Regions from separate parts of the Agrobacterium sp. GW821-FHT14E08 genome, predicted to be linked through region 1. Evidence: predicted binding sites of a transcription regulator. Region 1 holds the regulator's gene; each other region holds the start of a gene.
What was found. The regulator PhoB, encoded in region 1, activates phosphate uptake and scavenging genes when phosphate is short. The targets are predictions, from matches to a motif close to TGTCATNNANCTGTCAT.
Positions count from the first base shown of each region.

Region 2: AC1ROR_RS08055 (BtaA family protein) is a predicted target of PhoB. The motif match lies at 3,958-3,974, and genes of this name have one in related genera.
Region 3: AC1ROR_RS02905 (DapH/DapD/GlmU-related protein) is a predicted target of PhoB. The motif match lies at 5,423-5,439, and genes of this name have one in related genera.
Region 4: AC1ROR_RS03180 (bifunctional 2',3'-cyclic-nucleotide 2'-phosphodiesterase/3'-nucleotidase) is a predicted target of PhoB. The motif match lies at 3,156-3,172, and genes of this name have one in related genera.

Region 1 covers NZ_JBXAPJ010000002.1:465,691-473,406, forward strand. The annotation lists gene AC1ROR_RS10985 (Hsp33 family molecular chaperone) at 1-798, opposite strand, end outside; gene argF (ornithine carbamoyltransferase) at 1,045-1,962, opposite strand; gene AC1ROR_RS10995 (aspartate aminotransferase family protein) at 2,017-3,216, opposite strand; gene AC1ROR_RS11000 (GcrA family cell cycle regulator) at 3,647-4,180, shown strand; gene phoB (phosphate regulon transcriptional regulator PhoB) at 4,566-5,249, opposite strand; gene phoU (phosphate signaling complex protein PhoU) at 5,281-6,006, opposite strand; gene pstB (phosphate ABC transporter ATP-binding protein PstB) at 6,103-6,918, opposite strand; gene pstA (phosphate ABC transporter permease PstA) at 6,933-7,716, opposite strand, start outside.
Region 2 covers NZ_JBXAPJ010000001.1:1,609,216-1,616,931, forward strand. The annotation lists gene AC1ROR_RS08035 (J domain-containing protein) at 1-238, opposite strand, end outside; gene AC1ROR_RS08040 (pyrophosphate--fructose-6-phosphate 1-phosphotransferase) at 557-1,768, shown strand; gene AC1ROR_RS08045 (LysE family translocator) at 1,820-2,455, shown strand; gene AC1ROR_RS08050 (transglycosylase SLT domain-containing protein) at 2,592-3,680, shown strand; gene AC1ROR_RS08055 (BtaA family protein) at 4,019-5,269, shown strand; gene AC1ROR_RS08060 (class I SAM-dependent methyltransferase) at 5,266-5,982, shown strand; gene AC1ROR_RS08065 (glycoside hydrolase family 25 protein) at 6,235-7,014, shown strand; gene AC1ROR_RS08070 (lytic murein transglycosylase) at 7,138-7,716, shown strand, end outside.
Region 3 covers NZ_JBXAPJ010000001.1:591,645-599,360, reverse strand. The annotation lists gene rnd (ribonuclease D) at 1-901, shown strand, start outside; gene AC1ROR_RS02930 (hypothetical protein) at 981-1,589, shown strand; gene AC1ROR_RS02925 (adenylate/guanylate cyclase domain-containing protein) at 1,773-2,801, shown strand; gene AC1ROR_RS02920 (esterase-like activity of phytase family protein) at 2,942-4,300, shown strand; gene AC1ROR_RS02915 (YunG family protein) at 4,452-4,799, shown strand; gene AC1ROR_RS02910 (hypothetical protein) at 4,974-5,321, shown strand; gene AC1ROR_RS02905 (DapH/DapD/GlmU-related protein) at 5,477-6,109, shown strand; gene ppx (exopolyphosphatase) at 6,512-7,716, opposite strand, start outside.
Region 4 covers NZ_JBXAPJ010000001.1:651,178-658,893, forward strand. The annotation lists gene AC1ROR_RS03175 (DUF2087 domain-containing protein) at 343-897, shown strand; gene AC1ROR_RS03180 (bifunctional 2',3'-cyclic-nucleotide 2'-phosphodiesterase/3'-nucleotidase) at 1,088-3,076, opposite strand; gene AC1ROR_RS03185 (PilZ domain-containing protein) at 3,288-3,623, opposite strand; gene AC1ROR_RS03190 (DUF1203 domain-containing protein) at 3,723-4,190, opposite strand; gene AC1ROR_RS03195 (DUF4344 domain-containing metallopeptidase) at 4,354-5,238, shown strand; gene AC1ROR_RS03200 (dihydrofolate reductase family protein) at 5,292-5,936, shown strand; gene sseA (3-mercaptopyruvate sulfurtransferase) at 6,008-7,429, opposite strand; gene AC1ROR_RS03210 (alanyl-tRNA editing protein) at 7,446-7,716, opposite strand, start outside.

The DNA of each region.
Region 1 (7,716 bases):
ATTCTCATGGAAAAGCCTGTAAAGCAGGCGCTCCACCGGCACCTGCGGGTCGGTCAGCTCATCGGTATCCACCGTGTTCAGCAGCGTTACCGCCTCGGTCCAGGCATCGTCTTCCGCCACTTCGGAACCACCCTCGTCACCGTCACCTCCATGGAGATCGCGCAGACGGAGGCGCTCGGGCGCCTGGGGCAGGAATTGGGCAATCACGCCGCCTGCACGCCAGCCGTGGCGCGGCTTGCCTTCGCCGTCACGGTCGAAGAACTCGGCGACACCGAGGCGCACGCGGGTTGGAAGCTGTTCGGACTGACGGAAATAAACCCCGGCAATTTCCTCCAGCGACGAGCCGTCCAGTGGCACGATACCCTGATAGGGCTGCATTCCCGCGCCCTGATCGATGGTGAAGGCCAGAATACCGGTGCCGAGCAATTGTTCGGGAGATGTCGCTCCCGCCGCAATCGCCTCTGCCAGCCGCTCCTCATCGAAGCGGGCATAGGCGCGCATGCTTTCTGGCGCGGTGAAATCCGCCACGAGAAGATCGACCGGGCCATCGCCCTTGGTCTGAACGGTCAGCTTGCCGGAGAATTTCAGGGAGGTGCCGATCAGCGCCGTCAGCACCGTCGCTTCCGCGAGAAGGCGGGCGACCACGGCAGGATAATCATGCCTTTCGAGAATGGCATTCAACAGCGGGCCGACCTGCACGGCGCGGCCGCGCACATCCAGACCTTCGACCTGAAAGGGTACGACCTTGTCGTCGCCAGCAAAATCGAGATCGTCCAGTTCAACCGTTACATCTGCCATATCATAACTCCCTGGCGCAGCCGTTGCGCCGCTACCGTCCAAAAGTCCGGCTTTTTAAATGTGCTTTTTCCGCTTGTCGCACAGAGATCCGGGAAGCGAAACCGCCTCCGGGGAAAATCGTGCAAATCGTGATTGTGGCCCGCCAGCGAAAAACCGACGAGCCTGTTCGAAGTCCCACAGATGGTAACGTGCGCGGCCAAGTTCAAGAACCCTTCCTGACCCGCCGGGCTGGAAGGGTAAAAGCCGTCAGATGACGCCCATGCACCACGCGATGATGGACTTCTGCGCGTGCAACCGGTTTTCCGCCTCATCGAAGACCACCGATTGCGGGCCATCGATCACGCCATCCGTCACTTCCTCACCGCGATGTGCCGGCAGGCAATGCATGAACACCGCATCTTTATCGGCTTTCGCCATCAGGGCTTCATTGACCTGATAGGGCTGGAAAATATTGTGGCCGCGCGCCTTGTGCTCCTGGTTCATCGACACCCAGGTATCGGTAACGACGCAATCCGCTCCCGCCACTGCCTTGTCGGCATCGTGGTACAGCGCGATCTCGCCGCCATTGTTGCGCGCCCAGTTCAGGAACTTGTCATGCGGTTCGGACCCCATCGGCACCGCCATCGCCATGCGATAGCCAAAACGGGCGGAGCCTTCCACGAAGGAATGCAGCACATTGTTGCCGTCGCCCGTCCAGGCTATGGTCTTGCCCTTGACCGGGCCGCGATGTTCCTCGAACGTCAATATATCCGCCATGATCTGGCAGGGATGGGTGTCGTCCGTCAGACCGTTGATGACCGGCACGGTGGCGTGTTCGGCAAGCTCGAGCAGGCGCGAATGATCTGTCGTGCGGATCATGATGGCGTCGACATAACGCGACAAAACCTTGGCCGTATCGCCAATTGTTTCGGCGCGGCCGAGCTGCATTTCCGTGCCCGACAGGAAAAGGGTCTCGCCGCCGAGCTGGCGCATGCCGACATCGAAGGAGACGCGGGTGCGGGTGGACGGCTTTTCGAAGATCATCGCCAGCATCTTGCCGGCGAGCGGCTTTGCCGCCGTGCCGGTTTTGGTGGCAATCTTGCGCGTGCGCGCATCATCAAGAATTGTCCGCAAGTCCTCCGACCCGACGGCCGAGAGGTCCAGAAAATGTTTTGGTGAAACCATGCTGATCTGTCCCATGCTTGCGAGCCCCTGAACAGAGGCCCGCCCTTGATTTACTCAGGCGATTTTCGCCTGTTTCGCTGTCAGGGAGGCGGCGGCCGCATCGACACGCGCAAGACCCTCGCGGGCCTCTTCCGCCGTGGTGACGAGCGGCGGCAGAAGGCGGATGACATTGTCGCCCGCAGGCACGCCAAGCAGATGTTCGGCGCGCATGGCCTGCAGCAGATCGCCCGAAGGAACCTTCGCCTTGATGCCCAGAAGCAGGCCTTCGCCACGAATTTCCTCGATCACGTCAGGATAACGATCCTTGAGCGAAGCGAGGCCCTGGCGGAAAACCAACGCGACATCACGGACCTTTTCGAGAAAACCGTCGGCTAGAACGACATCCAGCACGGCATTGCCGACCGCCATGGCCAGCGGATTGCCGCCATAGGTGGTGCCGTGTACGCCCGCCGTCATGCCGGAAGCGGCATCCGCCGTTGCAAGGCATGCGCCAAGCGGGAAACCGCCGCCAATACCCTTGGCGACTGCCATGATATCGGGCGCAACACCGGTCTGCTCATAGGCAAAGAGCTTGCCCGTGCGGCCGACGCCCGTCTGGACCTCATCGAAAATCAGGAGCAGGCCGTGCTCGTCGCACAGGCTACGCAGGAGTTGCAGGAATTCCTTGCTGGGCGCGCGGATACCGCCCTCGCCCTGGATGGGCTCGATCAGAAGTGCGGCCGTCTCGGCCGTGATGGCTGCCTTCAGGGCATCGACATCGCCGAACGGCACCTGATCGAAACCTTCGACCTTGGGACCGAAACCTTCGAGATATTTCTGCTGGCCGCCGGCGGCGATCGTCGCAAGCGTGCGGCCATGGAACGCGCCTTCGAAGGTCACGATACGGAACTTTTCCGGATGCCCCTTCGAATAGTGATAACGGCGCGCGGTCTTGATTGCACATTCCAGTGCTTCCGCGCCGGAATTGGTGAAGAACACCTTGTCTGCGAAAGTCGCTTCCGTCAGGCGCCTGGCGAGTTTTTCCTGTCCCGGCACTTCATAGAGGTTCGAGACGTGCCAGACCTTCTCGGCCTGCGTCTTGATCGCATCCACAAGGTGCGGATGGGCATGGCCCAGCGAGTTGACGGCGACACCGGCCGCAAAATCGAGATATCGTTCGCCGCTTTCCGTGAACAGCCAGACGCCCTCACCGCGCTCAAAGCGCAGGGGGGCTCTGGAAAACGTATCAAACAATGGCGCGGCGGCTTCGGCCATGGCTGTATCACTCCTTGCGCAGATGCGCTGTCAACGGTTGTCAATAGGCTTCAAGGGTTATCCCTCGCCTGAAAATCAAAAATGCCGCCTCGCGGCGGCAGGGGCACTATTGTCACTTCGTTTGCCGATGTCAACAAAAGTCCGCGTTTCCCGGGCTTCTCAAGCCCTAGTAGGTGGCGGCCGGCGAGCCCCAAGGTGTTGCCTTTCAGACTCAACTCGCCAGCAAGTTGGGGAAAACCGGAAAATCGATTCCAGATGATTCCCCCGACTCTTGCCACGGAGTCTGCGTGGCACTAGGTTAATCGCTAATTACTAGACTGCATTGCGGCGGAACTAGTCACCAAAAATCCGGCGGAAACCACGCTTGCGGCACGCCCGCGAGACGGAGAAGGATTCTGCCGAAAATACACGCGACAAGCGGAGAAGCGGCATGAACTGGACAGACGAGCGAGTCGAAAAACTCAAGAAATTGTGGTCCGAGGGGCTTAGCGCCAGCCAGATTGCAGCGCAGCTGGGCGGTGTCAGCCGCAATGCCGTAATCGGCAAGGTCCATCGTCTCAACCTGCCGGGACGCGTCAAGGCTGGCGGTCCGGTCACTTCGGCGCGTTCCGCGCCCAAGCGCACCGCTGCACCTGCCCCGCGCACGACGACTTTCGCAGGCCGCGTCAACGCAGCCCCGGCGCGGGTTCTCACCCGTTCGAACGCGGCAACGGCGCTGCATGAGGAGATTGACATCGAGACCGCACAGGTTCTCGATTACGTTCCTTCCAAAAACGTTGTCACGCCGATTTCCCGTCGCCTGACGCTGACGGAACTGACCGAGCGCACCTGCAAGTGGCCGGTTGGCGATCCGCTGAAGGACGACTTCCATTTCTGCGGTTGTGAAGCGCTGGAATCCTCGCCCTATTGCAAGTTCCATGCGAAGCTCGCCTATCAGCCGGTAAGCGAGCGCCGCAAGGCTTGAGTGTTGCGGCACGTTATCAGCACTCAAAAACTACGGGCCTTCGGGCCCGTTTTTTTATGGCAAAACCCAAGGTGGTTCCGACTTGGAGCACGTTTTGTTCAAGAAGCGTTGCCAATCCTTGCTCTTGCGCGCTCTGCGAACTTACAGCTGCAACGCGCCCTTGCTGCAAATGCTCTGAATTCGTCCGCGGCATGCCGCGTCCTTTTTCATGCATGTCAGGTTTCACCACTTAATCCGGACTTCAACGGACCATCTGCCGCCCTTCTAAAAAGGACGAGGGCGCCCTGTTTGCGGAAAGTTCAAAATCGAAAGGCCCGACACCATTCCGGTTTCGGGCCTTCTGATTTCTGCGTAATCCGAATGAAACTACAGGTTTCAGTTCCGCTCAGGCTTCCATCGAATATCCGGCACCACGCACGGTGCGGATGACATCCTGCATATGGGAGAAATTCAGGGCCTTGCGCAGGCGTCCGACATGCACGTCGACGGTGCGCTCATCGACATAGATATCGTGACCCCAGACGCCATCCAGCAATTGTGAACGGGAGAAGACCCTGCCCGGCGATGTCATCAAAAACTCAAGCAGGCGGAATTCCGTCGGGCCGAGGCGCACTTCGCGGCTTTTGCGGTGAACGCGATGAGTCTCGCGATCCAGTTCGATATCACCACATTTCAGCACCGACGAGAGAACCTCGGGACGGGCCCGGCGCAGCATGGCCTTGACGCGGGCCATGAGTTCCGGGGTCGAGAACGGCTTGACGACATAGTCATCGGCGCCGGTGGCAAGACCACGAACCCGCTCGCTTTCCTCACCGCGCGCCGTCAGCATGATGATGGGCAGGCGCTCGGTTTCCGGCCGCATTCTCAAACGACGGCAGAGTTCGATACCGGATACGCCGGGCAGCATCCAGTCCAGGATGAGAAGATCCGGAATACGCTCCTGCAGCCTGATTTCCGCCTCATCGCCACGGGGTATCGTGTCGACGTCGTATCCCTCAGCCTCGAGATTGTAACGAAGCAGGACGCTCAGCGCTTCCTCGTCTTCCACAACTGCAATCTTGGGCACCATATACTGAACTCCGCAAGCTTCTGCCTGTCTGTTACTCGGTCACCGAACCGAGAGTGTTGGAACTGTCGTCCTTCGGACGTTCGCCCTCCGGCTGGCTGCCGGTGGTCATGTAGTAGATCGTTTCAGCGATATTCGTGGCATGGTCGCCGATACGCTCGATGTTCTTGGCGCAGAACAGGAGATGCGTGCAGGTGGTGATGTTGCGCGGATCTTCCATCATGTAGGTCAGAAGCTCACGGAAGAGCGACGTGTACATGGCGTCGATTTCCTCATCGCGCTCGCGAATGGCATTGGCCTTCTCGGCGGAACGCGTGGAATAGACGTCGAGGACTTCCTTGAGCTGCACCAGCGCCAGTTCCGATAGATGCTCGATACCGCGCGCGAGCTTGCGCGGCACGCCGGTTCCGGCAACCGCGATGACGCGCTTGGCCGTGTTCTTGCCGAGATCGCCGACGCGTTCGAGATCTGCGGCGATACGCAGGGTGCCGATGATCTCGCGAAGGTCTGCCGCCATCGGCTGACGCCTGGCGATGGTGACGATGGCTTTGTCGCCGATTTCGCGTTCGGCGTGGTCGAGAATTGTATCGTCGGAAATGACCTTCTGCGCGAGTGCGGCATCGGAATTGACAAGCGCGCGCACGGCATCGCCGCACATCTGCTCGGCAAGACCGCCCATTTCGGCGATACGGCGCGTCAGAAACTTCAATTCGTCGTCATAGGCCGACAGGATATGCGAATGGGTCGTTGTCTGTGTCACGGTCTAGTCCTCCGGCTTGGCCTGCATGCGCGGACCCGGAAGCGGGCACGGCAGAGGCACCAGTCTTGTTCGGTTTCGATAAAGCGCCGGCCGGGATCAGCCGAAACGGCCCATGATGTAATCCTGCGTGCGCTGGTCATCCGGATTGGTGAACATCTTGTCCGTTTCGTTTTCCTCAACAAGATGACCAAGATGGAACATGGCCGTGCGCTGGGAAACACGCGCCGCCTGCTGCATGGAGTGGGTGACGATGACGATCGTGTAATTGGTGCGCAACTCGTGGATCAGCTCCTCAACCTTCGCTGTCGCGATCGGATCGAGCGCCGAGCAAGGTTCATCCATCAGGATGACTTCCGGGCTGACGGCAACCGCGCGGGCAATGCACAGACGCTGCTGCTGACCGCCGGAAAGACCCGTGCCGGATTCGTGAAGACGATCCTTCACCTCATTCCACAGGCCGGCCTTCTGCAGGCTGTGTTCGACGATCTGGTCCATATCTGCCTTGTTACGAGCAAGACCATGGATGCGCGGACCGTAGGAGATGTTCTCGTAAATCGACTTCGGAAACGGGTTCGGCTTCTGGAACACCATGCCCACGCGGGCGCGCAGTTCCACGACGTCGATCGCCTGATCGTAGATATCGTCGGTATCGAGCGTGATCTTACCGGTGACCCGGCAACCGTCGATCGTATCGTTCATGCGGTTCAAGGTGCGCAGGAAAGTGGATTTGCCGCAACCGGACGGGCCGATAAGGGCGGTCACCGTGTTTTCCCGGACATTGAGGTTCACGTCGTAAAGCGCACGCTTCTCGCCGTAATAAACCGAAACGTCCTTGCCGATCATCTTGTATGAAACTTCATTCATTTTCTTGTCCAGCGCCTTTTCAACTGCTGCTTCCGACAACATGTTCATTGCTCAATCTCCCTCTACCAGCGCCGTTCGAAGCGGCGACGCAACAGGATTGCGCCAACATTCATGACGATGAGGAACAAAAGCAGGATGATGATAGCGCCGGATGTCCTTTCGACAAAGGCGCGTTCGGCTTCGTTCGCCCACATGTAAATCTGCACCGGCAGAGCCGTGGACGGATCCATCGGCGTTGTCGGATAATTCGCAACGAATGCCACCATGCCGATCAAGAGCAGCGGCGCCGTTTCGCCCAGCGCGTGAGCAAGGCCGATGATCGTGCCGGTCAGAATGCCGGGCATGGCAAGCGGCAGGACGTGATGGAAGATCGTCTGCATCTTGGAGGCGCCGAGGCCGAGTGCTGCGGCGCGGATCGACGGCGGTACGGCCTTCAATGCGGCGCGCGTGGCGATGATGATCGTCGGCAGCGTCATCAGCGTCAGGACCAGGCCGCCGACCAGAGAGGCCGAGCGCGGAAAGCCCATGAAGTTGATGAAGACGGAAAGACCGAGCAGACCATAAACAATGGAGGGAACGGCCGCGAGATTGTTGATGTTCACCTCGATAAGGTCCGTCAGGCGGTTCTTCGGCGCGAATTCCTCGAGATAGATCGAGGCGGCGACACCGATCGGCAGCGACAGAACCAGCACGATCATCATCATATAGAAGGAACCGATCAGCGCCACACCGACACCCGCCGCTTCCGGACGGCTCGAATTGCCGTTAACGAAGATGCCGGTATTGAAATGTTTGCCAAGCTGGCCACCTTCGGCGAGCTGGTTCATCCAGCCGAGCTGCTGGTTC
Region 2 (7,716 bases), on a different contig from region 1:
GCCGGAAAGCGCGCACCTCGGCATCGTTGACGACACCATCGGCCTTCGCCATCTTTGCGGAGAGTGCAATGATTGCAACCGAGAATGAAACCTTGCGGCGGGTCTCCGGATCTCCCTCGAAGAGGGTGCGGATAGCTTCCACCACGCGTCCGAGCGCGCCACCTGCCGCGTCGCCGATTGCGCCGAGCAGTCGCTCCCACAGGGATGAAATTTGCAGACAGGCGAAATCGAACATCATGACGCCAAGCATGACGGCATATCGCCGTGAATGCAATATGTCCGGCAACGCCGCGGCATTAACTTTTATTCATCTTTGCGACAGTTCTGCTTCAGGAACAAGAGCGCGGCAAACGACGCGACCTCGGTTTTCCACAGGCTGCCAGGACACGGCGCCTGCGATGCGGATTGAAACGATTATATTCGGCCTCTTTCCTCAAGCCGCTGAAAAACCGCGAGAAATCGGCGTTTTTCTTGATAAATTCACTTTACACCTACACGCTGCTGTCGCATCCATTTGCCAGACATGTCTTTGGATTTATGCAAAAGGAGAGCCATGATGGCCAAACAGAAAGTCGCAATGCTGACCGCGGGTGGCCTTGCTCCCTGTCTCTCTTCCGCCGTTGGCGGCCTGATCGAGCGCTACAGCGACATTGCGCCTGAGATCGACATCGTGGCCTATCGCTCCGGTTATCAGGGCGTGCTTCTGGGCGATCGCATCGAGATCACCAGAGACATGCGCGAAAAGGCGCATCTGCTGCACCGTTATGGCGGTTCGCCGATCGGCAACAGCCGTGTCAAGCTGACCAATGCCGCCGATTGCGCCAAGCGCGGTTTGGTCAAGGAAGGCGAAAATCCACTGCGCGTGGCCGCTGAACGGCTGGCCGCTGACGGCATCACCATTCTTCACACCATCGGCGGCGACGACACCAATACGACGGCCGCTGACCTTGCCGCCTACCTCGGCGCGAATGGTTACAACCTCACCGTCGTCGGCCTGCCAAAGACGGTGGACAATGATGTCGTGCCGATCAGGCAGTCCCTCGGCGCCTGGACTGCTGCGGAAGTCGGCGCTTCGTTCTTTGACAATGTCAGCAACGAACAGAGCGCTGCCCCGAAAACCTTTGTCATCCACGAAGTCATGGGCCGCCATTGCGGCTGGCTGACGGCGGCAACCGCCCGCGCCTATATCCAGAAGACCAGCGGCAATGACTATGTCGAAGGCCTGATGATGAACACGCAGATGAAGAACATCGACGGCATCTACCTGCCGGAAATGGCCTTCGACATCGAGGCGGAGGCCGAGCGCCTCAAGGAGATCATGGACAGGCACGGCTATGTCACGCTGTTCGTTTCCGAAGGTGCGGGCCTTGATTCGATTGTTGCCGAGCGCGAAGCCTCCGGCGAAGCGGTCAAGCGCGATGCCTTCGGTCACGTGAAGATCGACACCATCAATGTCGGCGGCTGGTTCCAGAAGCAATTCGCCAGCCTTATCGGCGCGGAACGCTCCATGGTGCAGAAGTCAGGCTATTTCGCCCGCTCCGCCCCCGCCAATGGCGATGATCTGCGCCTCATCCAGGGCATGGTCGATCTCGCCGTCGAAAGCGCGCTCAACAAGGTCTCCGGCGTCACCGGTCATGATGAAGACCAGAACGGCAAATTGCGGACCATCGAGTTTCCGCGTATCAAGGGCGGAAAGCATTTCGACCTTTCTGCAAAATGGTTTACCGAAGTGATGGAACACGTCGGTCAACCGTTCACAGCAGCCTAATTTTACGATAGGCTAATTAATGCGGTGACAGGGAGGGCAAGGAGGAAGAGAATGTCTGGACAGGCCTGGCTGATTTTTTGTGCAGCATGTGCCGTTGTGTTCGCACTTCCCTCTCCCCTTGTATTCTCTGTCGCTTCCTATGCCTGCGTCCGCGGCAGGAAAACGATCCTCGCCTCCGTCAGCGGCGGAGCGCTCGGTATCGTCACGGCCATGACGATTTCGGCCATTCCCGTGGCCGGGCTGGCTTATTTACCGCAATCCTTTCTCGACATCGTTCAATGGGCCGGTATCGGCTGGCTGATGCTGTTCCTGTTATGGACCTTTGCCACGCCGGCCGCACAGGCCGCCAATGCCGATAACGACAACCTGCCTGGCAAATCATGGAGCGGTATTTTCCGTGACTCTTACGCCATTGCTGCGTTGCGCCCGCGCTATTTCGCCCTGTTTCTGGCGCTCTTGCCCCAGTTTGTTTCGACGTCCGGCAATGCCATCGAAACATTCGCCACCGCGCAGGCCGTAATCCTGGTGATGGCCATTGTCGTTCTGGCGGTGCAGGCGCTGTTTTTCGGCTCCACGCTGGCACTGGTGCGCCGCATGTCCGGCAATAAAAAAATCCGGCCGAAATACCGCACCCACTTCATTTCCGGCCGCGCCGTCAGCGCCGGATACAGGCGAATCGCGGCCTGAAAAACCGCCTGAAAACCGGGGTGCCACGTCCCGGCTTGCCGCTATCCTTACAATAGGTTAATGAAGGCTCGACGGGACACTGCCTGCTTCGCTTGACGCGGGGGTATCGAGAGACAGGCATAACGAAGGCGGCAACATGCGAAATTCGGGCAAATTCCGCGGAAGAAGCGCAGTTCTTCTGTCTTCCACCGTGGGCCTCGCACTGGCATTGGCTGGATGCACAAGTGTCGAATATACCGCCAAGGAAGGGCCGGATGGCCCGAAAATCGCGGCAGTAAACCCCACTGCCACTCCTGCACAGGCATCGACTCAGCCGATAACGGCCGACACGGCAGCAGGCGTGACGCCCGCCGTACCGGCAACACAGACGGCAGACACCGCAACCGCTCCACAAGCCGCTACGCTTCCCACCGCCGTCGCCGTCAAGGGCGGCCGCGTGGCCCTGCCGCCGGCTTCTGAAATCGCCGCAGCGGCGGCAATCGCCGCCCAGATGCAGCCGCAACAGCAACCGGCAGAGATGGCGCAGGCGACCGTGACGACATCCGCGCCGACCACGGCCGCAGCTCTCGCACCGCATGCCACGACACCGGCAGCCGCCGCCATCGAGACAGCCGGAGCCGCAGCGCAAACGCCGGCCCACAACGCCGCCGCCGATCTGCCCCAGGTCGTCGCCGTCAAGGGCAGCTTCCCACCCGCGCCGCCACCACCCGGCACACCGTCAATCGGCACCGAGCTGACGGCTGAACGCAAGGTCATTCCGCTGCCGAAACCTGACAGCACGGTTCTCGCTTATGCCGCCGGCCCCACCAACGCCGCCCTTGCCGCCATCCGGCAGAATGAAACGGTAACGGCGCCCCTCAAATCGGCACCTGCCGGACGCGAAAAGCTGAGCGGGCTGATTTCGAAATATGCGGTGATGTATAATGTGCCGGAAGATCTGGTGCACCGCGTGGTCCAGCGTGAAAGCATGTACAATCCCGGCGCCTATAATGGCGGACACTTCGGCCTGATGCAGATCAAGCATGCCACAGCCCGCTCCATGGGTTTTGATGGCCCCGCTTCCGGCCTGTTCGATGCCGAAACGAACCTCAAATATGCCGTCAAATATCTGCGTGGCGCATGGCTGGTGGCCGACAGCAACCGCGACAATGCGGTTCGGCTTTATGCACGCGGTTATTATTACGACGCCAAGCGCAAGGGCATGCTGCACGTTCTGCGCAAGTGATTGCCTCCGACTATGCTCGGAACCCTGAGGCGAAGCGGCTTTTCTGAAAACACGCCGGGCACTTTTCTTTCGTCATCCTCGGGCTTGTCCCGAGGATCCAAGCACGTCGAAAAATCAATCCGCTGCAGATCATCGGGACAAGCCCGAGGATGATGTCCGCGTGATTGGTGTCACTCGCCTTCCATCTGACGAAGCCACTCTTCTTTGCTGTCCGGCTCGGGGCGGCACGGATTGGCTCCCATCGTCTTTTCGATTCCTTGCCCCAGCCCACAGCCCCTGTCATCAAACTGTAGCGTCACGGCTGTAGACGCCTCTCAATCGACTGAGAGGTGGAACATATGACGAGTGCGGCACCCAAGACCGGCTTCAGCAAAAACACGAAACTGAAGTCCGCACTGCTCCAGCACAAGGCACTCTCGAAAAGCGGTCTCTCCGAACGATTCTTCGGCGTTCTCTTTTCCGGCCTCGTTTATCCGCAGATCTGGGAAGACCCGGAAATCGACATGGAAGCGATGGAGCTTGGCGAAGGCCACCGCATCGTCACCATCGGTTCGGGTGGCTGCAACATGCTGGCCTATCTCTCCCGCAACCCGGCAAGCATCGATGTGGTGGATCTGAACCCGCATCACATCGCTCTCAACAAGCTGAAGCTGGCCGCCTTCCGCCACCTGCCCGCGCATCAGGACGTCGTGCGCCAGTTCGGACGCGCCAATACGCGCAGCAACAGCCGTGGCTATGACCGCTTCATCGCCGAGCATCTCGACGACACCACCAAGGCCTACTGGTCGAAGCGCACGCTGTCCGGCCGTCGCCGCATCGCGGTCTTCGACAGGAACATCTACCGTACCGGCCTGCTGGGCCGTTTTATCGGCGCCGGCCACCTGATGGCGCGCCTGCACGGCGTCAAGCTCACGGAAATGGCCCAAAGCCGCTCGATTGCCGAACAGCGCCAGTTTTTCGACAGCAAGGTTGCGCCCCTGTTCGACAAGCCGGTGGTACGCTGGCTGACAAAGCGCAAAAGCTCGCTTTTCGGTCTCGGCATTCCGCCCCGGCAATATGACGAACTGGCAAGCCTTTCGAACGATGGCACAGTTGCCTCCGTGCTCAAGGAGCGGCTGGAAAAGCTCGCCTGCAACTTCCCGCTCAGCGACAATTATTTCGCCTGGCAGGCCTTCGCACGCCGATATCCGGAGCCGCATGAAGGCGCCCTGCCCGCCTATCTCAAGCCGGAATATTACGAGACGATCCGCAACAACACCGCCCGCGTCGCTGTCCATCACGCCACCTATACCGAGCTTCTTTCCAGGAAGCCGGCAAGCGCCGTTGATCGCTATATCCTCCTCGACGCGCAGGACTGGATGACGGATGTGCAGCTCAACGAATTGTGGTCGCAGATCAGCCGCACCGCCGCTCCCGGTGCGCGCGTCATCTTCCGCACAGCCGCCGAAAAGAGTGTCATCGAAGGCCGGCTTTCTGCCGATATCCGCAACCAGTGGGTCTATCTCGAAAAGCGCTCCCAGGAGCTGAACGTCATGGACCGCTCGGCCATCTATGGCGGTTTCCATATCTATCAGAGGGCCATGGCATGAAAACCGTCGGCGAGAATGTGAGCCTTGCAGATGAAGCCCATGCGGGCCTGATGGACCGCATGTACCGCCACCAGCGGCATATCTACGACATTACCCGCAAATATTATCTTCTGGGCCGTGACCGAACCATTTCGAGCCTGGACGTGCCGAAAGGCGGCACATTGCTCGAAGTTGGCTGCGGCACCGGCCGTAACCTGCTTCTGGCCAGCCGCAAGTTTCCGCAGGCGAGACTGTTCGGCCTCGATATTTCCTCGGAAATGCTGCTGACCGCATCCGAGAATTTTGCCGGCAAGGCGGCACGCCCCGTTCTGCGCGTGGCCGACGCCACCGCCTTCCGCGCCGCCGAATTCGGCGAGCCCGATGGTTTCGACCGCGTCATGATCCCCTATGCGCTGTCGATGATACCGGATTGGGAAAAGGCGATTGAACAGGCGCTTACCGCGCTCAAGCCCGGCGGTTCCCTGCACATCGTCGATTTCGGCCAGCAGGAACAATTGCCGAAGTGGTTCCGCTCGCTGTTGCAGGCATGGCTCACCCGTTTTCACGTCACGCCCCGCGCCAATCTTCGCTACGTCCTCGCCAATATGGCCGGCCGCTTTGACGGCAATCTCGAATTCGAAGAGATCGCCCGGGGTTATGCCTGGCGGGCCGTCATCACGCTCCCGGTCGCAGAAACACAGCCGAAAATCAGCCGCATCCTCGCCGACGCCTGATTCTCCTAGGAAATTTCCGCACCTCCGTTAGAGCAGGCGTGGCGCTGCCAAGGCGGCTCCGAATGTCGAGCGCCTTGCTGTCTTTGCAGCCAGAGAAGCCCAAATCGCTTCAAAACCAGCGGCTTGCGGAGCCGAAAAGGGCCATTGCCCCTTGCCATATCAGTTTGTTTACCATGTTATGAGTAAATCGGGAGATGCGCCGCGCCATTTTGCGGTTGCGGGATGGGCAACAACACTTTCATCAGGGTTCCAATGCGGCTGCGTTTATCGGCACTACTGTCGGCTTTGCTGTTGATCGGCGGCTGCACGTCCACGAGCTACGACCTGCTTGAAACCGCGTCCGTTTCCAAGCCGAAATTCGCCGATACAGACCCGCAGGATTTCGGCATGAACAACCCGCACCGCCATGAGGTGCACGGCATCGACGTCTCCAAATGGAATGGCGATGTCGATTGGCGCACCGTGCGCAAATCCGGGGTCTCCTTCGTCTTCATCAAGGCGACGGAAGGGTCCGACCGTATCGATCCCAAATTCGGTGACCATTGGCGCAACGCCGCAGCGGCAGACATCCTGCACGCGCCCTATCATTTCTATTATTTCTGCTCGACGGCGGACGCGCAGGCCGACTGGTTCATCAGCAACGTGCCGAAGGAAGCCGTCACGCTGCCTCCGGTTCTCGACGTGGAGTGGAACCCCTCCTCTCCAACCTGCAAGACACGCCCGGCACCGAATGTCGTTCGCGCCGAGATGCAGCGTTTCCTCGACCGCCTTGAGGCCCATTACGGCAAGCGCCCGATCATCTATACCTCGGTTGACTTCCACCGCGACAATCTCGTCGGCCAGTTCAAAAATTACCATTTCTGGGTGCGCTCCGTCGCGGCCCATCCGGCAAAAATCTACGAAGACCGGCAATGGGCCTTCTGGCAATATACGGCCACCGGTGTCGTGCCGGGCGTCAACGGCCCCACAGACATCAATGTTTTTGCCGGCACGGAGAAAAATTGGCGCAAATGGATCGCTTCCGCTAAATAAACACGGCCAAGAAGCAACACATTCGAAAAATCGGCGTTGTTCTGCAACGTCAGATCGCTCGGTCCGTTTTTTTGTCGCAAACATATGGGTAAAGCGGGCCAGCAACCTATTGAGGAAATTCCCATGCCCACGTTCCGGTCGCGCAGCATCCTTTTTGCCGCCGCTCTCTCCCTTCTGTCTTCCAGCTCGGCTTTCGCCACGCCACCCGTTGCCTCGCCTGAGGATCCCAAGCAGGTGGCCTGCGGCGGTGATCTCGGCGCATTTCTCGAGGGCGTGAAAGCAGATGCCGCGGCCAAGGGCATTCCAGCCGACGCCATTCAGAAGGCACTTGCCGGCGCGCAGATCGATCCCAAGGTGCTTTCGCGTGACCGCGCCCAGGGCGTCTTCCGCCAGACCTTCCTGGAATTCTCCCAGCGCACCGTCAGCCAGGCCCGTCTCGATATCGGCCGCAAGAAGCTTCAGGAACTGTCATCGACCTTTGCCCGTGCCGAAAACGAATTCGGCGTACCGGCCGGCGTCATCGCCGCCTTCTGGGCCATGGAAACCGATTTCGGCGCCGTTCAGGGTGATTTCAACACCCGCAACGCGCTGGTGACCCTGTCGCATGATTGCCGCCGCCCGGAACTCTTCCGCCCGCAGCTGCTGGCGCTGATCGAAATGGTCCAGCACGGCGATCTCGATCCCGCCGCCAATACCGGCGCA
Region 3 (7,716 bases), on a different contig from region 1:
CCATCTCGGCGGGCTTATTCCGCATCCGATCTTCGACACCCAGGTCGCCGCCATGGTCTGCGGTTTCGGCGATTCGATCTCCTACGACCAGCTGGTGCAGAAGATCAAGAATGTGCAGATCGACAAATCCTCACGTTTCACCGACTGGAGCCGCCGCCCGCTGACCGACAAGCAGCTGGACTACGCACTGGCCGACGTGACCCATCTGCGCGATGTCTATCTGGCGCTGAAGGCGCAGCTGGAGCGCGAAGGCCGCTCGCTGTGGCTGACCGAAGAGATGGACATTCTCGAATCGCGCGATACCTACGACATGCATCCCGACGATGCGTGGCTGCGGCTGAAATCGCGTCTGCGCAAGCCGACGGAACTTGCGATCCTCAAATTCGTCGCCGCCTGGCGCGAGCGTGAGGCGCGGTCGCGCAACGTGCCGCGTTCACGCGTGCTGAAGGACGATGCGATCTTCGAAATCGCCCAGCAGCAGCCGAAGGATGCCGAGGCCCTGTCGCGGCTTCGCACCATCCCGAAGGGCTGGGAGCGTTCCGCTTCTGGCACGGCGATTATCGAAACCGTGAATGCGGCGCTGGCGCTTCCCAAGGAAGACATGCCGAAGGCACCGCGTCACAGCCACGCGCCGGAAGGCTCGGGTGCTGCCGTGGAACTGCTGAAGGTCCTCCTGAAGCTGACCGCCGACAAGCATGGCGTCGCCGCCAAGGTCATCGCCAATAGCGAGGATCTGGACAAGATCGCCTCGGAGGGCGAGAAGGCGAGCGTGGCCGCATTGACCGGCTGGCGGCGGGAACTCTTCGGTGATGTGGCGCTGAAACTCATCAACGGCGAAGTGGCGCTGCGTTTTGCCGGCAAGAAGGTCGAGGCGGTTGAGGTGGCAGCGAGCGAGCCGTAATCGCCCGCACGCCGGACCGTAATTTCGCCCGCATCGCATTCCATCTCTGTGCCGATAGTTGCGCTTTGAGGGTATTGCCATGAAACCTGCCAGCACGCTTCTGGTGGCCGCCTCCGTGGCGGTCGCAGGCATCCTCCCTGCTCCCGCAAGCAGCCACGCCGACGATGGCAAGGTCGATCTTCAGGGAGAATGGACGACCGACTGTCTGAAGATCGGCAAGAATGACCGGCACGGCATCGTTACGCGCATCACGATACGTGGCGAAAGCATACATGCCGTCTCGCAGATCTACGCCCGCAACAGCTGCCAGCAGCCCACGGTGCAGGTGCGTTACGAAGGCGCGCTGGATGGCGGGCTGAAAGACCATGACAGCCTGCTGTTTGCCCATACCGTCACCTCGATCACCATGACGCCGAACGACCCCGCTGTCGTCGACCATTATAATGGCGACCCGAAAGGCACCGGTTGTGGCCTGAGCGGCTGGAAAGAGAATATTCCTTTCGATGTCGACGGCAAAACCTGCGCTGCAATCACTTTCGCCGGCAGAGGAGAAACCCTGTTCGACCGGGCATGGATAGAGGGCAATCGGCTGCGCTTTGCCGCCTTTCCAATCAAATGGTCGAACCGCTCGCCGGACGACCGACCGCAATCCCCGCTTGAAACAGTCTATTACAGAACATCCTATTAGACGTAGCGCGGTATCAGCACCCGTTTTGCGGCAACAGGGCAACAACCTTTCCAATCCTTCATGTGACCTTACCGAAAGGTCACTTTTTGCAGCGCATTTTCCGCATTAATGTCGCATATGACCTGAACAGAAGCTTCGCCCGGCGGGAACGGCGGGCTTCCCTTCCCGAGATCAAGAACCGATATGAGAAAATTGCTGCCCATTCTGGATTACGTGGTGCTCTTCGTTGCCGTGGCCGGCAGCGGCGTGGCCTATGCGCTTCTGGAATATGGCGGCGGCGCGCTGATCGGTGCTACCTATGCGCTGTTCGCCTGCACGCCCATCCTTGCTTTCGAGCGCGGCTACATCATGCCGGGCCTGTCGCGGCAGGTCAGCGCCCTGCCGACACCGGCCTATATCGCCGTCGGCCTCATCATCTACGCCATCCTCGTCTTTTGCGGCTTCGGGCTTGGCGGCACGATCCTGTGGCTCAGCGGGATATTTCCCGGCACCTGGAAGCGGGCGGTGCATGCCGAGGTGCAAACCCTCGTCTTTACCCTCATCGTCTGCGGCATCATCGTTTTCATCATGCGCGTGCGTGAGCTTCTCGGCCGCGATATCTTCATCGACCTTATTCTCGGGCGCTACAGACGCCCGGTGAGCGAAGACCGGGTCTTCATCTTTATCGATCTCGTCGGCTCCACCTCCTTCGCCGAAACCCATGGTGACCTGAAGGCGCAGGAGTTTCTCGGTGAAATCTTCGCAAGCTATGCCGCGCCGGTCAGAAAACACGGCGGTGTCATCGACGACTATATCGGTGACGCCGCCATCATCACCTGGCCCTATCACATGGCGATAAGGCGGGCGGCCTGCGTGCGCTGCGTTTTCGACGTCCAGGCGACCATCGAAAGCAATCGCGATATGTGGCTTGCCCGCTTCGGCGAAGTGCCGCGCCTGCGCTTCGCCATCCATGGCGGACCGGTCATCACCGCTGAAATCGGCGTTGACCATCACAAGATCACCTATTTCGGCGACACGGTGAACACCACCTCACGGCTCGAATCGCTGAGCAAGATGCTGGGGCACCCCGTGCTGATTTCCGCCGATCTTGCGCATCAGCTTGTGCTTCCCAAGGGCGTGCGCAGCGAATATCTCGGCGAACACGCGGTCAAGGGCCGCGGCCAGACGCTCGGCGTGTGTACGCTCAGCCAGTATCAGGCCCCTGCTGCTTAAGCCAAGACGCGGGGCGATACTGGCTTTTTAGGGCATCGTCATCAAAATTCATCAAAGCTTCAAACGACAATCACCTGCCTGTCATGCGACGACCATATCGCCTCAATCCTGTCTTCAACAGGAAATGAGGGGTCTCCATCATGAAGCACGTTCTTTTCGCATCCTGCGCTCTTCTTGCGCTCGCTACCGCTTCGCATGCGGCTGAGAAGGAGTTTCCGGCAAAGCTGGTCTCCCACGCCATTCTGCCGGCCAATACCATCATCGCAGCACCCGCCGATGCGCCGGAGCACCTCAAGACCTCCGCCAAGTTCACGACGGCCGACCGCAAGCGCGCTGAAGGTCTCGGCACCGTGCCCGGCAAGGACGGTGTGCGGCTGACCGGCCTTTCCATGCCGTTCAACGGCCAGCCCATGCAGGGCTTTTCCGGCATCAAGGCCATGCCCGATGGCAGCTTCTGGAGCCTTTCCGACAATGGTTTCGGTTCCAAGCTCAATTCCAGCGACGCCATGCTGATGCTTCACCACCTGAAATTCGACTGGGACGCCGGCAAGGTCAATGCGCTTGAAACCGTGTTCCTCTCCGACCCTGATATGAAGGCCCCCTTCCCGATCGTTCTGGAAGGCTCGAGCAAGCGTTACCTGACGGGTGCGGATTTCGACGTCGAATCCATTCAGCCGGTTGCCGATGGTTTCTGGGTGGGCGAGGAATTCGGGCCTTACATCCTGAAATTCACCCGCGACGGCAAGTTGACCGACGTCATTACCACCAAGGCTGGCGACATCGAGGTGAAGTCCCCGGATCATCCGACCCTGGCACTGCCCGGCAACCCGACACAGAAAATGCCGGCTTTCAACCTGAAGCGTTCAGGCGGTTATGAAGGCATGGCGCTCTCCAAGGATGGCTCCAGGCTCTATGGCCTTCTCGAAGGCCCGCTCTACACCGCCGACGGCCAGGTGGAGAAAACCGAAGACGGTTCGACCGCACTGCGCATCATCGAACTCGACACCGCCAAGAAGGAATGGACCGGCCGCACCTGGCTTTACCCCTTGGCCCAAGGCGGCGAAGCCATCGGCGACTTCAATATGCTGGACGACAGCACGGCGCTGGTCATCGAGCGTGACAATGGCGCCGGCACCGCCGACAAGGCCTGCGCCGACCCGAAGAAGCCGGAAGCAAACTGCTTTGCCGTGCCCTCCAAGGTCAAGCGCATCTACAAGATCGAGTTCAATGACGCCAATGTCGGCAAGGCCGCGCGCAAGATCGGCTATATCGATCTGCTGAAAATCTCCGATCCTGATAACAAGAAGCGTCAGGGCGGCAGCAACGGTTTCTACGACATGCCTTTCGTCACCATCGAGAATGTCGATCGCGTTGACGCCACGCATATCATCGTCGGCAACGACAACAACCTGCCCTTCTCCGCCGGCCGTGCGCTGGACAAGGCCGATGACAACGAGTTCGTCCTGCTTGAGGTCAAGGACCTGCTCGACGCGAAGTAAAAAAGGTGCCGGAATCCATTCCGGTACCGTCCGCACCTGGTGCGAATTCAACGGTCGGAGCGTCCCACAGCCTTCTCAGGCTGCGCGGCGCTCCGTTTCTCCTCTGACCATGCCTGACCCGGAACGCGGTTCCGAAACAGGGAAGACCCACATGCAGGACCATGCCGAACGACTCTATTATGCCTTAAGGAAAAGCTGGTCGGGCGAGACCAGCACCCTCTGGTCGCGCGAAAATCCCGCCCGGGGACAGGGCGGCGTCACAGCGCTGGTGATTCAGGATATTTTCGGTGGCGAACTCGCCAAAACCGCCGTCAGCGGCGCGGACCATTTTTACAATATCATCGAGGATATTCGCTGGGATTTCACCTTCAGCCAGTTCGATATTCCGGTCGGCTATCAGGACAGGCTTGCCAGCCGCACGGAAGCCATGGCGACGATAACGCCGTTGCAATATGCCTATCTCAGCGCCTGCATCCGCAAGGCGCTCGGGCACGGCTGAGCCGTTTGCAAAGCAGTGCCAGCCCATTGCCGTTTCGATCCACGCATCGCGGCACGGTGGTCAGCCAGCGTGTTGCGTTTCAGGACCACGATTTCAATCTTTCCCGCAAAGCAGACACAATCCTTGCGATAATATCGCCCGGTGGAATGGTTGCACCGACAGGAGAGATATTCGATGAGTGAGAGTTGCCCGGTCCTGACACCGGCGGAACGGCAGGTACAGGCCATATTGGAGCGCACGGAGGCAGCGATGATGGCCACCATTCACGCAGCGCTCGAACGCGCCAGCAAAGAGGTCACTGAGGCATTCCGGGCCTTGGATTCAGACATGCAGCCGCCGCCCCACGACTATTTTGCCGCCGTCGCCCATCAGCAGCTCTTCCTGATGTTATGCGGCGCCGACCCGAAAACCTTCGAGGGCGGAGACCCCGAAATCGCCGGCCACATCATTCGGAACGCGCAAAACATATCCGACCACTACTGGAAGAAAACGCTTGCCACGGCGGGTGTCCCCGGCAAGTGATACATTCCGCGTGAAGACAGGATTTCGCGTCACGCGGTATCGCGCGTGATCTGCGTTTTAGAAAGGATGCCCGGCCCGGCCGGACTCCTTTGACCACTCCACGTCACAGCACCTTCATCATCACCGGTTAAGCAGGCGCAAATCCGGAGGCTGGAATGGATTCGACCGCACAGATCAAGCGCCCGAAAATCGCTGAGACCGTCATCCATGCGACGGCGAGCATAAGAAATTCAAGCGTCGGCGAATGCTGCGAAATTCTGGCTGACACCTCCCTGCACAATGCCGAACTCGGCAATTACTCCTATCTTGGCCCCCGTTGCATGGTGGGCGATGCAACGACCGGAAAATTCTGCGCCATCGCCGCAGGGGTCAGGATAGGCGCTCCGAACCATCCGATGGACCGGCCATCCATGCACCGTTTCAGCTATTGCCCTGAATATTATTCTGCGGATGCCGTGCGCGATGACGCCTTTTTCGACCGGCGCAGGGAGGACCGCGCCGTCATCGGTCACGATGTCTGGATCGGTCACGGGGTTATCGTCTTGCCGGGTGTCACTGTTGGAGACGGGGCAGTGCTCGCCGCGGGCGCGGTCGTCACCAAAGATGTGCTGCCCTACACCATCGTCGGCGGCGTTCCCGCGAAGATCATTCGCGAACGATTTTCGCGATCCATCGCGGAAAAGCTTGCATCAATCGCGTGGTGGGAATGGCCATTCGAAACGATCATGGCGCGGCTTTCCGACTTTCAGTCGAGCGATATAGAAGCCTTTTGCGAGCGCTGGTCATAGCGTACGCCGCAGCACCGGTTCTGACGGAAAGCGTTGAAAACAACTTGATGCGAAGCGGCTCGGGTTGGCGAAACATTAAGTTATCAGTTGCAAAAGCAGAGAAGGCGAACTTAGGAAGCCGCCAATAATGAAGCCGACGAATCCAAGAACTAACGCTCCAACAAATCCATGATGCTCCCAGCCAATCAAAGCTCCCACGGTGGTTGCTGCAACGATAATCGACACCACCCACACGATCTTGATGAGTGCCACCATACGCCGCACAACTGGGGAATTTTCTTGCGTCATCGCAAAACTAACTGGTTAGAAGCCCTTGTTGATTGAGTATAATATTGAATTCTCTTGTCACGATAGCCGTGATCAATTCATTACATTGATTTACGGAAAGCTGACATCCGTTCGCTACTCAAATACGAACGCCAATCGCTTGCCCGTCAGCTTCGCAAGCTGCTGCAAACGTCCGTCCAGACGCTCACCAGCGAAATCGCAATAGTCGTGCGGTACGACGAATTCCAGATCCACATCCGGATTGGTGGATTTGCGGAATTTAAGGTGGTCGACGACGCCAGGCATCGAGGCCGAGAAGAGGTAGACGACGCGCAGCAGGCCGCCGAGAAGCTTCCCCAGCTCCAGCAGGCGATCGCCCGCCATGGCGGCGAGCGGTTGGGTGGTGCCGTTATCGTTCAGCCCCTCGAAACGGTAATAATTGGCAAGCGCGATATAGGCGCGGCCCGGATGGGTGATCGCCACGAAGGAGGAATGGGCGATGATGTTCAATGCCTGCAGGCCACGATAGTCCGGATGGGCGCGCCAGCTGATATCGGCCAGAAGGCAGGCCGCCTGCCGGTAACGGCTTTCCTCTTCCGTCTCTTCAATGCCGAAGACCGGAAAGGTGCGGCCGCTCCAGTCCGCCAGTTCACGCGCATGTTCAGGCGAACGGGCGCGCAGAATGGCAAGTTCGTCGGCCGTGACCAGCAGCGGATCGGAATCCCGCTCGGTCTCAGTCAGGAGCGAATAGAGATAACCTTCGCGTACGCCCTGCGCCGAGAAGGCGATCTTTGCCGGTTTCATGACCTTCAGAACTTCGCGCATGGCGATGGCGCCGAAGGGCAGCAGCGAACGGCGGTTCTTGGAGACCGCCTGCCAGGCCGGGTCCTTGCTGTCCCTGGAGACGATAACCTCTTCCAGAAAATTCAGCATTTCTTCCAGCGGTAATTCGTAACCCTGCATCATGTGCAGCGGATAGCCGGTGATTTCCATGTGCAGCTTGGCGATATTTCGCCATGTGCCGCCCACGGCATAAAAGGTACGCCCCTCGCCGGCCGCCAGAAGTTTTGCGAAGGATTTGACGTGTTTTCTGGCAATGGTCGCGGCTTTTTCCAGTGAGCCGTCCGATTGCTCCGACAGTCGCAGGCCGCCGAGCGGCAGGGTGATGCCCTCGCCGCAGCTTTTGCCCCTGATGTCGATGAGTTCAAGCGAACCACCGCCCAGGTCGCCGGCAATACCATCCGGCTCGTGGAAACCGCTGATAACGCCATAGGCGGAATAAAGCGCTTCCTTCTCGCCTGACAGCACCTCGATCTCGCAACCAAGGATCGCTTCGGCTT
Region 4 (7,716 bases), on a different contig from region 1:
GTTTCTTCTCCCCGAGGGGGAGAAGTCCGCGGCAGCGGGATGAGGGGGCAACGTTCGTAATAAACCGAGAGCTTGCCCCCTCATCCGACTATTCGGGCCACCTTCTCCCCAACGGGGAGAAGAAAAAAGGCAGCAATCTCGGCACCAAGCCCCAGGCAACACCAATTGACGCAAGCGACCGGCCTGCCTATACCTAACCCACGGTCAGCAGTTCACCGAGGCATCGCCGTCCCGCAAGGGAAGCTAAACCTGCATTTGGAAAGATTGACAGCACTTATCCCGTGCCTTGTCGGAAGCCGGCGATCAGCGACACCGTTTCGGAATGGCACTTGAGGGTAAGTCATGCCACGTTCGATCCTTTCCATTGATATTGCCGACGTATCGACCTTTGCCAAATCGCTCCGCGAACAGATCGGCCGGCTGGACCGCCAGCCAAGCCATGTGGAGATGCTCAATCTTCTGAGCCGCGCTGCCGGGTTCCGCAATTTCCAGCATCTGCGTGCGTCACGCACGCCATCCGCCGAAAGCGGGCCTCCGTTACCGCAGACACGAGCGGAGACAATGCCCACCGCCAATGAGGGCAGGGTGCTGAAGACCGCGCGGATTTTCGATGGCGACGGCCGGTTGATGCAATGGCCCGCCCGCCGATCCCAGCAGGAACTATGCCTCTGGTATTTCTGGGCGAAAATCCCGGCCGGCCGCAGTTTCTCCGAACGCGAATTCAGCGGCTTTCTGGATGGTCTGCATCTCTTTCGGGATGCCGCGATGCTTCGGCGTGACATGGTCGGCCTGCGGCTGATCCGCCGCAACCGCGACGGCAGCGACTATCGGCGCATCGAGCAGAAACCACCGGCGGAACTGCCGCTGCTGCTACGCGCTGTGGTTGGCCGTGATTGAGGAATAGTCAGCGATGTGGCTGACAGGCTTTCATCAAGCTCAACGTCATCCTCGGGCTTGACCAGGGGACCCACACACCGCCGCAGTCAATGGATCCTCAGGTCAAGCCCGAGGATGACGTCGAGTTGGATGGAGGCGTCGTGGACAAGTTCGCCCTCCCGGCGCATTCCCGCCGGGAGGGCTGCAATCCCTAGAGAACCAGACGGAATTTCGCGAAACCTTCCGCGCCTTCACCGGCATCCTCGATCTTCGCGCCCTTGATATCGGCCGCATAGTGGCGGCCTTTCGGGCCGGTTTCGAAGATTGCCGAGGTATTGGCAACCGGCGCGAAGGACCAGTTGGCATCAGCAGACGGATTGATGGTGCCCTGATCGATGATATAGCGCACGATCACGTCGCGGTTGGTGTCGGGAGCCACGAAGATCACCTTGTCGGCGGCAATATCAGGGAATTTGCCGCCGCCGCTCGCCCGGTAATTATTGGTCGCCACCACGAATTTCTGCTCGGGATCGATCGGCTTGCCTTCAAATTGCAGGTTGACGATGCGGTTGCTGTTCGGATTGACCGCCTTGCCGTCCTTGTCGAATTTCGCCGGTTTGGAAATGTCGATCTGATAGGTGACACCGTCGATGACATCGAAATTATAGGACGGGAAATCCGCATTGAGCAGCGGCGCATCCTTGGCGCCAGCCTCGACAGTGTTGAACATGCCCGCCGACATTTCCAGCCAGTTCTTGACCTGCGCGCCGTTGATCAGCACCGCCTGCACGGTGTTGGGGTAAAGATAGAGGTCGGCGACATTCTTGATGGCAATGTCACCGGCGGGGACATCGGTATAATAGTCTGCACCGCCGCGACCGCCGGACTTGAAGGGCGCCGCTGCCGAAAGCACGGGCAGGTCCTTATATTGCCCTTCCTTCAGCATGTCCTTGATGTACCACGTCTGGGCATTGGAGACGATCTGCACGGAAGGATCATCGGCCACCAGTGCGAAATAGGAATAGAGCGGGGCGGACGTCTTGCCCACCGGGCGGCGCACATAAGCGAGGGCGGCTTCGTGATCGGCCTTGGCGGCGGCGATGACCTCCGGCTTGTCGGTAAAATCGGCAACGACCTTGCGGTTTTCATCGCGGTGATAGATCGGCCGGGCTTCGGAGGTGAAATCGACGATCTTCCAGCTCTTGCCGTCCTTTTCGAGCAGCAGGTCGATCAGGCCCATATGCGAACCCCAGAAACCCGCCATCACGGCAGGCTTGCCCTGCAAGGTGCCCTTGACGGCATCAACGCCCTCGATGCCGTCCCAGGTCTTCGGACCGGGGAAGACCAGATGCTGGTGGCCGGTGAAGATCGCGTCGATGCCTTCGACGCCCGCCAGATAGAGAGAGGCATTTTCCATGCGCTCGGTCTGGCCCTTGCCGTCGATGCCGGAATGGGACAGCGCGATGACGATATCGGCGCCTTCTTCCTTCATGACCGGCACCCAGGCTTTCGCCGCCTCGACGATATCGCGCGTCTGCGCCTTGCCCTCGAGGTTCTTGGAATCCCACATCATGATCTGCGGCGGCACGAAGCCGATGATGCCGACCTTGACCGGGCTGGTGACGCCCGCGCCATCGCGGATCTGCTTCTCCAGAATGACATAGGGCTTGAAGAACAGCTCGTCGTTCTTCGGATCGGAAGCAAGCTGGCCCTTGGTGAGGTTGGCGCAGACGTAAGGGAAGCCCGCTCCCGCCAGCGTGTTCGACATATAATCGAGGCCGTAGTTGAATTCGTGGTTGCCGAGCGTGCCGCAGTCGTAGCCGAGCACGTTCATGGCGTTGATGACGGGATGCTTGTCGCCGGCCTTCATGCCCCGCTCATAGGCGATATAGTCGCCGAGCGGATTGCCCTGCAGGAAGTCGCCATTATCCACCAGCATCGAATTTCCGGCTTCGGCACGAATGGTGCCGATGATCGAGGCGGTGCGCGCCAGCCCCATCGTGTCGTTCGGCTTGTCGGCATAATAGTCATAGGGAAAGACGTGAACATGGATGTCAGTCGTTTCCATGATGCGCAGATGCGCCTGATTGGCGGCCGCGCGCGCGGCAAACGGGTGCAGCATCACCAGCGCTGAGGAGGCGGCAATGCCGCTGAGAAGCGAACGGCGGCTGATGGGGTGGAGAGCGAGAAGCGACGACATGGGAACTCCTTCGGATGAAGCTTGCTCTGTCATGGAAGACGACAAGGTAGAAGCAATCGCCGAGGAGTCCATCATCAAAATGACAGGCCGGTGACGGAGAGGCCTGTTTTCAACCGTTTGATAAATTTTTTGTCACGACTGCGCCGCATGCGCCATCGCAAGGGAATGCGCTGCGTTCGCTCGGCGCATTCCGATTTCGAAAACCAGTGGCTTAACGCGCGAGCGTCGGCTTCACTTCTTCATGGAAGAAGCGGAAATAGGAGGAGAGCTGCGCCAGCGTATTGGTGGAAAGCTTCAGCTGCAGGCCGAGGCGGTTTTGATGCTGCCATTGCACCTCGCCCTCGATGAAGCCCAGATCCTCGCTTTGCACCTTGACCCGGCTACCCTTGGCGGCCGCGAAAGGTCCGTCCAGTTCGAGCGCCATGCCGGTGGCCGACAGGTCCAGCACGCGGCCTCGGGTCGACTGGCTGAAGTAATGCACGGTCGCAAAAATCCTGGTCTTGCTCCGGGGTGCGGCGCGGGTCACTATGTTGAGGTTGTTTGCCATTTTGCTGCTCAAATCAATTTGTTTCCGATGCCCCAACCATGACGCATAAAGCTTGAAGCCCGTTTAGTTCATCAGTTAAAATTGCAGGTAATCTTGCGATTATGCTGTATCGATACGGCACTGGTAACAATTGTTCCGGGCAGAGCGCACATGTACATAGGCGATATCGGTGCGGCTCAGGAGATGTTCGGCGCGTGAGACAATATCGCCTGTCGCCGTCACGGCGCCGGTGCCGTAGACGATCCGGTCGTCGCTGCCATATCCGCGAACGATATAATCCGGGCTATCGAGCATCGGGGGAACGGCATCCGTCTGGGGATATCGCTCACAGGGCTCAGCGTGAAGAAAGATCGGACCCGTTTCGGCATAGGGTTGGAGCGAGGGAAAGGGCCGGTAGGCGAGGATCAGCATGCCTTCACCCTGATTGATCTGCGAGAGGCAATGACGGCACGGCATGCCGCCCGGGGAAACGGCCTTCTCCGGCGGGTTGCCATAGGCGTCGGCAGCGCCCGCCCGGAAAGCTTCGGCATCCTTAGCCGGCATTGCTGTAAAAACGAGATCGGTCATGGTGGGGTCCTTCCGGTTCGGATCGGCGTTGCTTCTTTGCAGCTATGATCTCGAAACAGGACACTATCCACCCGATTCTTGAGGGGTGATGCAACCAGCCCATTGCGTGTTTCGTTAGCATCGGGAATCAGTGACGCTCCTCGATCCCGGAAGGTCTGATTTTATGTTCCGTCGTTTTCTGGCCGCCGTTCCGCTGGCTTTCGTTTCGTTGACGGCTCCGATTGCGGCGAACGCGCAGGTCGCCTCCGGTCTCGACGGCCTGTCCGACGAGCAGCTGCAGCAGGCGGTCAATTTCGTTATCGGCAACGCAATCTTCTCGCTCTACCACGAGGGTGCGCGCATGCTAATCTCGGATTTCGGAACCGCGGATACTGGCAGCGTCCAGGCTCCTGCCGATCAGCTGGCGGGCACTCTCATCCTCCAGGCCAATGAGGAATGGCTCGATACCGCGCTCGTCAACGCCACCGACAGCTGGTATCTGGCGCGCGAGGCGGAGACCTTGCCCGATCACGAAGCACCGGTCTTTTCCGCGCTGGTGCCTGACAGAAGCCGCGACCGCAACATGGCCTGCCTGATGGTCGGCCGTGACAAGGACGGTTATGGCGATCTTGCCGCCATGATGGGGCTGGACAATGCCGAATTCGGCAAATGCGCCGCCGCCTATCCCGGCGTCGCTTCGGCCTGGGAGAATTTTTTGGCGCCCCACCGCAGCCAGACACCTTCCAGATTTTCCGTCAGCTATGTGCCGCCGCGTGACCCTGAACTTGAACCCTATGCCATTATGGTCAAGGAATCGAAGGTTCTCGATCTCATCAGCCGCAGTTTCGGCGGTTATGGCCTCAAGGGCGACGTCAAGCTGACGGCAAAGTCCTGCGGCCGCCCCGATGTCTACTGGTCGGCGGAAAAGCGCGAGATCACCTATTGCTACGAGCTTGGTAAATTCCAGGCGGAGCTGATCGCCGATCATCTCCTGAACACTGTTACGGAAGACAAGGGCGCTGCTGGCGGACAAATTCCGACAGCGGTCAATCTGGAAAGAGAAATCTGAGGCAGATTGCCGGCGCTGGCGATCCGGCCTCCTGAATGATGGAGGAAAGTGCCATGCCGAAGGTCGTCGTTCGCAATTTCGCGATCTCACTTGACGGATATGGTGCCGGGCCGGACCAGAGCCTGCAGAACCCGCTGGGCGTGAACGGCGAAGAGCTGCATCAATGGGCGTTCAAGACCCGCACCTTTCACCGCATGTTCGGCAAGGAGGGCGGTTCGACCGGCACGGATGAGAAATTCTCCGAGAAAAGTTTCGAAAATATCGGCGCCTGGATTTTGGGGCGCAACATGTTCGGCCCTATCCGCGGCGCCTGGCCGGATGATAACTGGAAGGGCTGGTGGGGCGATGAGCCGCCCTATCACGTTCCGGTTTACGTGTTGACGCACCATGAGCGCCCATCCTTCACCATGAAAGGCGGCACGGTTTTCCATTTCGTCACCAAGGGCATCGAGGCCGCTCTGGACATGGCGCTCACCGCCGCTGACGGCAAGGATGTCCGCATCGGCGGCGGCGTTTCCACCATCCGGCAATATATGGCCGGGGGCATGATCGACGAATTGCATCTGGCGCTTGCGCCGGTTTTCCTTGGAAAGGGCGAACATCTGTTCGAAGGGCTGGATTTACCTGCGCTCGGTTATCGCTGCACGGAGACGGTATCGGGCGAGGGGGCCACCCACCTGATCATTGATAAGGCCTGATTGTAGCGTCTCTCCACTCTCATTCCTGTGACAGGCACAGGAATGAGGAGGCGTTTGTATAGGCCAAAACCTCAATTGCGCAGCGAGATTTCCAGAAGCTCGGTATCGGAAAGCGGCTCCACCCAGGCCTCATAGGTGCCGACAGGCGAAAAACCCATCATCTGGTAAAGCTGAAGCGCACGCGGATGATCAAGCGTGTTGGTTGTCACCGTCACGCGTTTGGGGTTGTCCTGCCAGGCGGCGTAAAGCGCCTGCAACAGGAACCACTTGCCGACACCCGCGCCGATCGCCTCTTCGAGAAGCCCGAAATAGGAAAGCTCGGTCACCTCGTCGTTCGCCTTGTTCAGCTCGAAGAAACCGGCAGGCGCGCCGTTCATGTAAAGAACCGTGACGCTGTTCTTCGGGTCCTTGAGGACGGCGGAGAGTTCCGCATCGCTCATGCGCATGCGTTTTTGCCAGTGCCAGCGTTTTCCCACCCGCCAGTAAATATAACGGTAGAAGTGCAGGGGAATATCGGTAACCCGCATCAGCGCCGTCTGGATATTGACGGGAATCGGCAGGCTGACCTTCGGCGGAGCAGTCATTTCCAGCTGTGTGACATGCGCCTTCAAAGGGCCATGCGATACCAGGGGGACAGGCTCGGCGGGGCCGGTGACGACAGGCGTATCTTCCAGTCCGCCCCATTCTGACCAGGAGCCATCATAGAGCGAATTGTCCCGATGGCCGAGCGATTCCAGCGCCAAGGTGATGACGGCGGCGGTGACGCCCGAGCCGCAGCTGGTGACGACCGGCTTGCTGAGGTCGATGCCCGCATCGGCGACCATCTTGCGGATGGCGGTAAGGTCCTTGAAATGGCCGTTCTCGGAAAAGGCAGTGGCCGGCAGGCTGCGTGCGCCGGGCATGTGGCCGGAACGCATGCCGGCACGCGGCTCGGCCTCGTCGCCGGTGAAGCGGCCGGCGCCACGGGCATCGGCGATCTGCTTTTCACCGCTGTCGACGATGCCGCGCATGGTCGACAAGGAAGTCACGCGCTTCTCGTTGAAATCAGGCGTGAAGGTGGCGGGTGCAATCTCCGGCGTGCCGGTTTCAAGCGGCCGGCCTTCGCGCTTCCAGCCGTCGAGGCCGCCATCCAGCACATAGGCCTTGCGCACGCCCATCACCCGCAGCATCCACCACACGCGCGGCGCGGAAAAGAAACCGGGGCCGTCATAAACCACGATCGTATCGGTGTCGCTGAGGCCGAGCGCGCCTGCCTGTTCCGCGAAGAATTCCGGCGAGGGCAGGGAATGCGGCAGGCCGGTGGTATGATCGGCGATCTTGTCCTGATCGAAGAACACGGCGCCGGGCAGATGGCCGGCTGCGAATTCTTCCGCGCCGTTGCGCTTATGCGCCGGCAGATACCAGGAGGCATCAACGACACGAAACCCGGCCGTGCCGAGCTGCTTTTCCACCCAGTCCGCCGAAACGACGAAACGGCTCTTATCCGTGCTCACGATGTTTCTCCCAATCTCAGGCAACAGCTTCAGGCGCGCCGAAACGAATGCGGAACCGCCTGTTCTCCTTGCCCTTCTTTTCTATCTTGGCAATGTGAATATCGCCCACTTCCTGCGTTTCGGAAACATGGGTGCCGCCGCAGGGCTGGCTGTCGATGCTGGAATTTTCGCCGATGCAGACGAGGCTGACCCGACCAAGGCCCATCGGTGGGCGCACATTCTTGGATTTGACGATACCCGGATTGGCCTGCAGCTCCTCGTCGGTGATCCATTGCAGGAAGACGGGA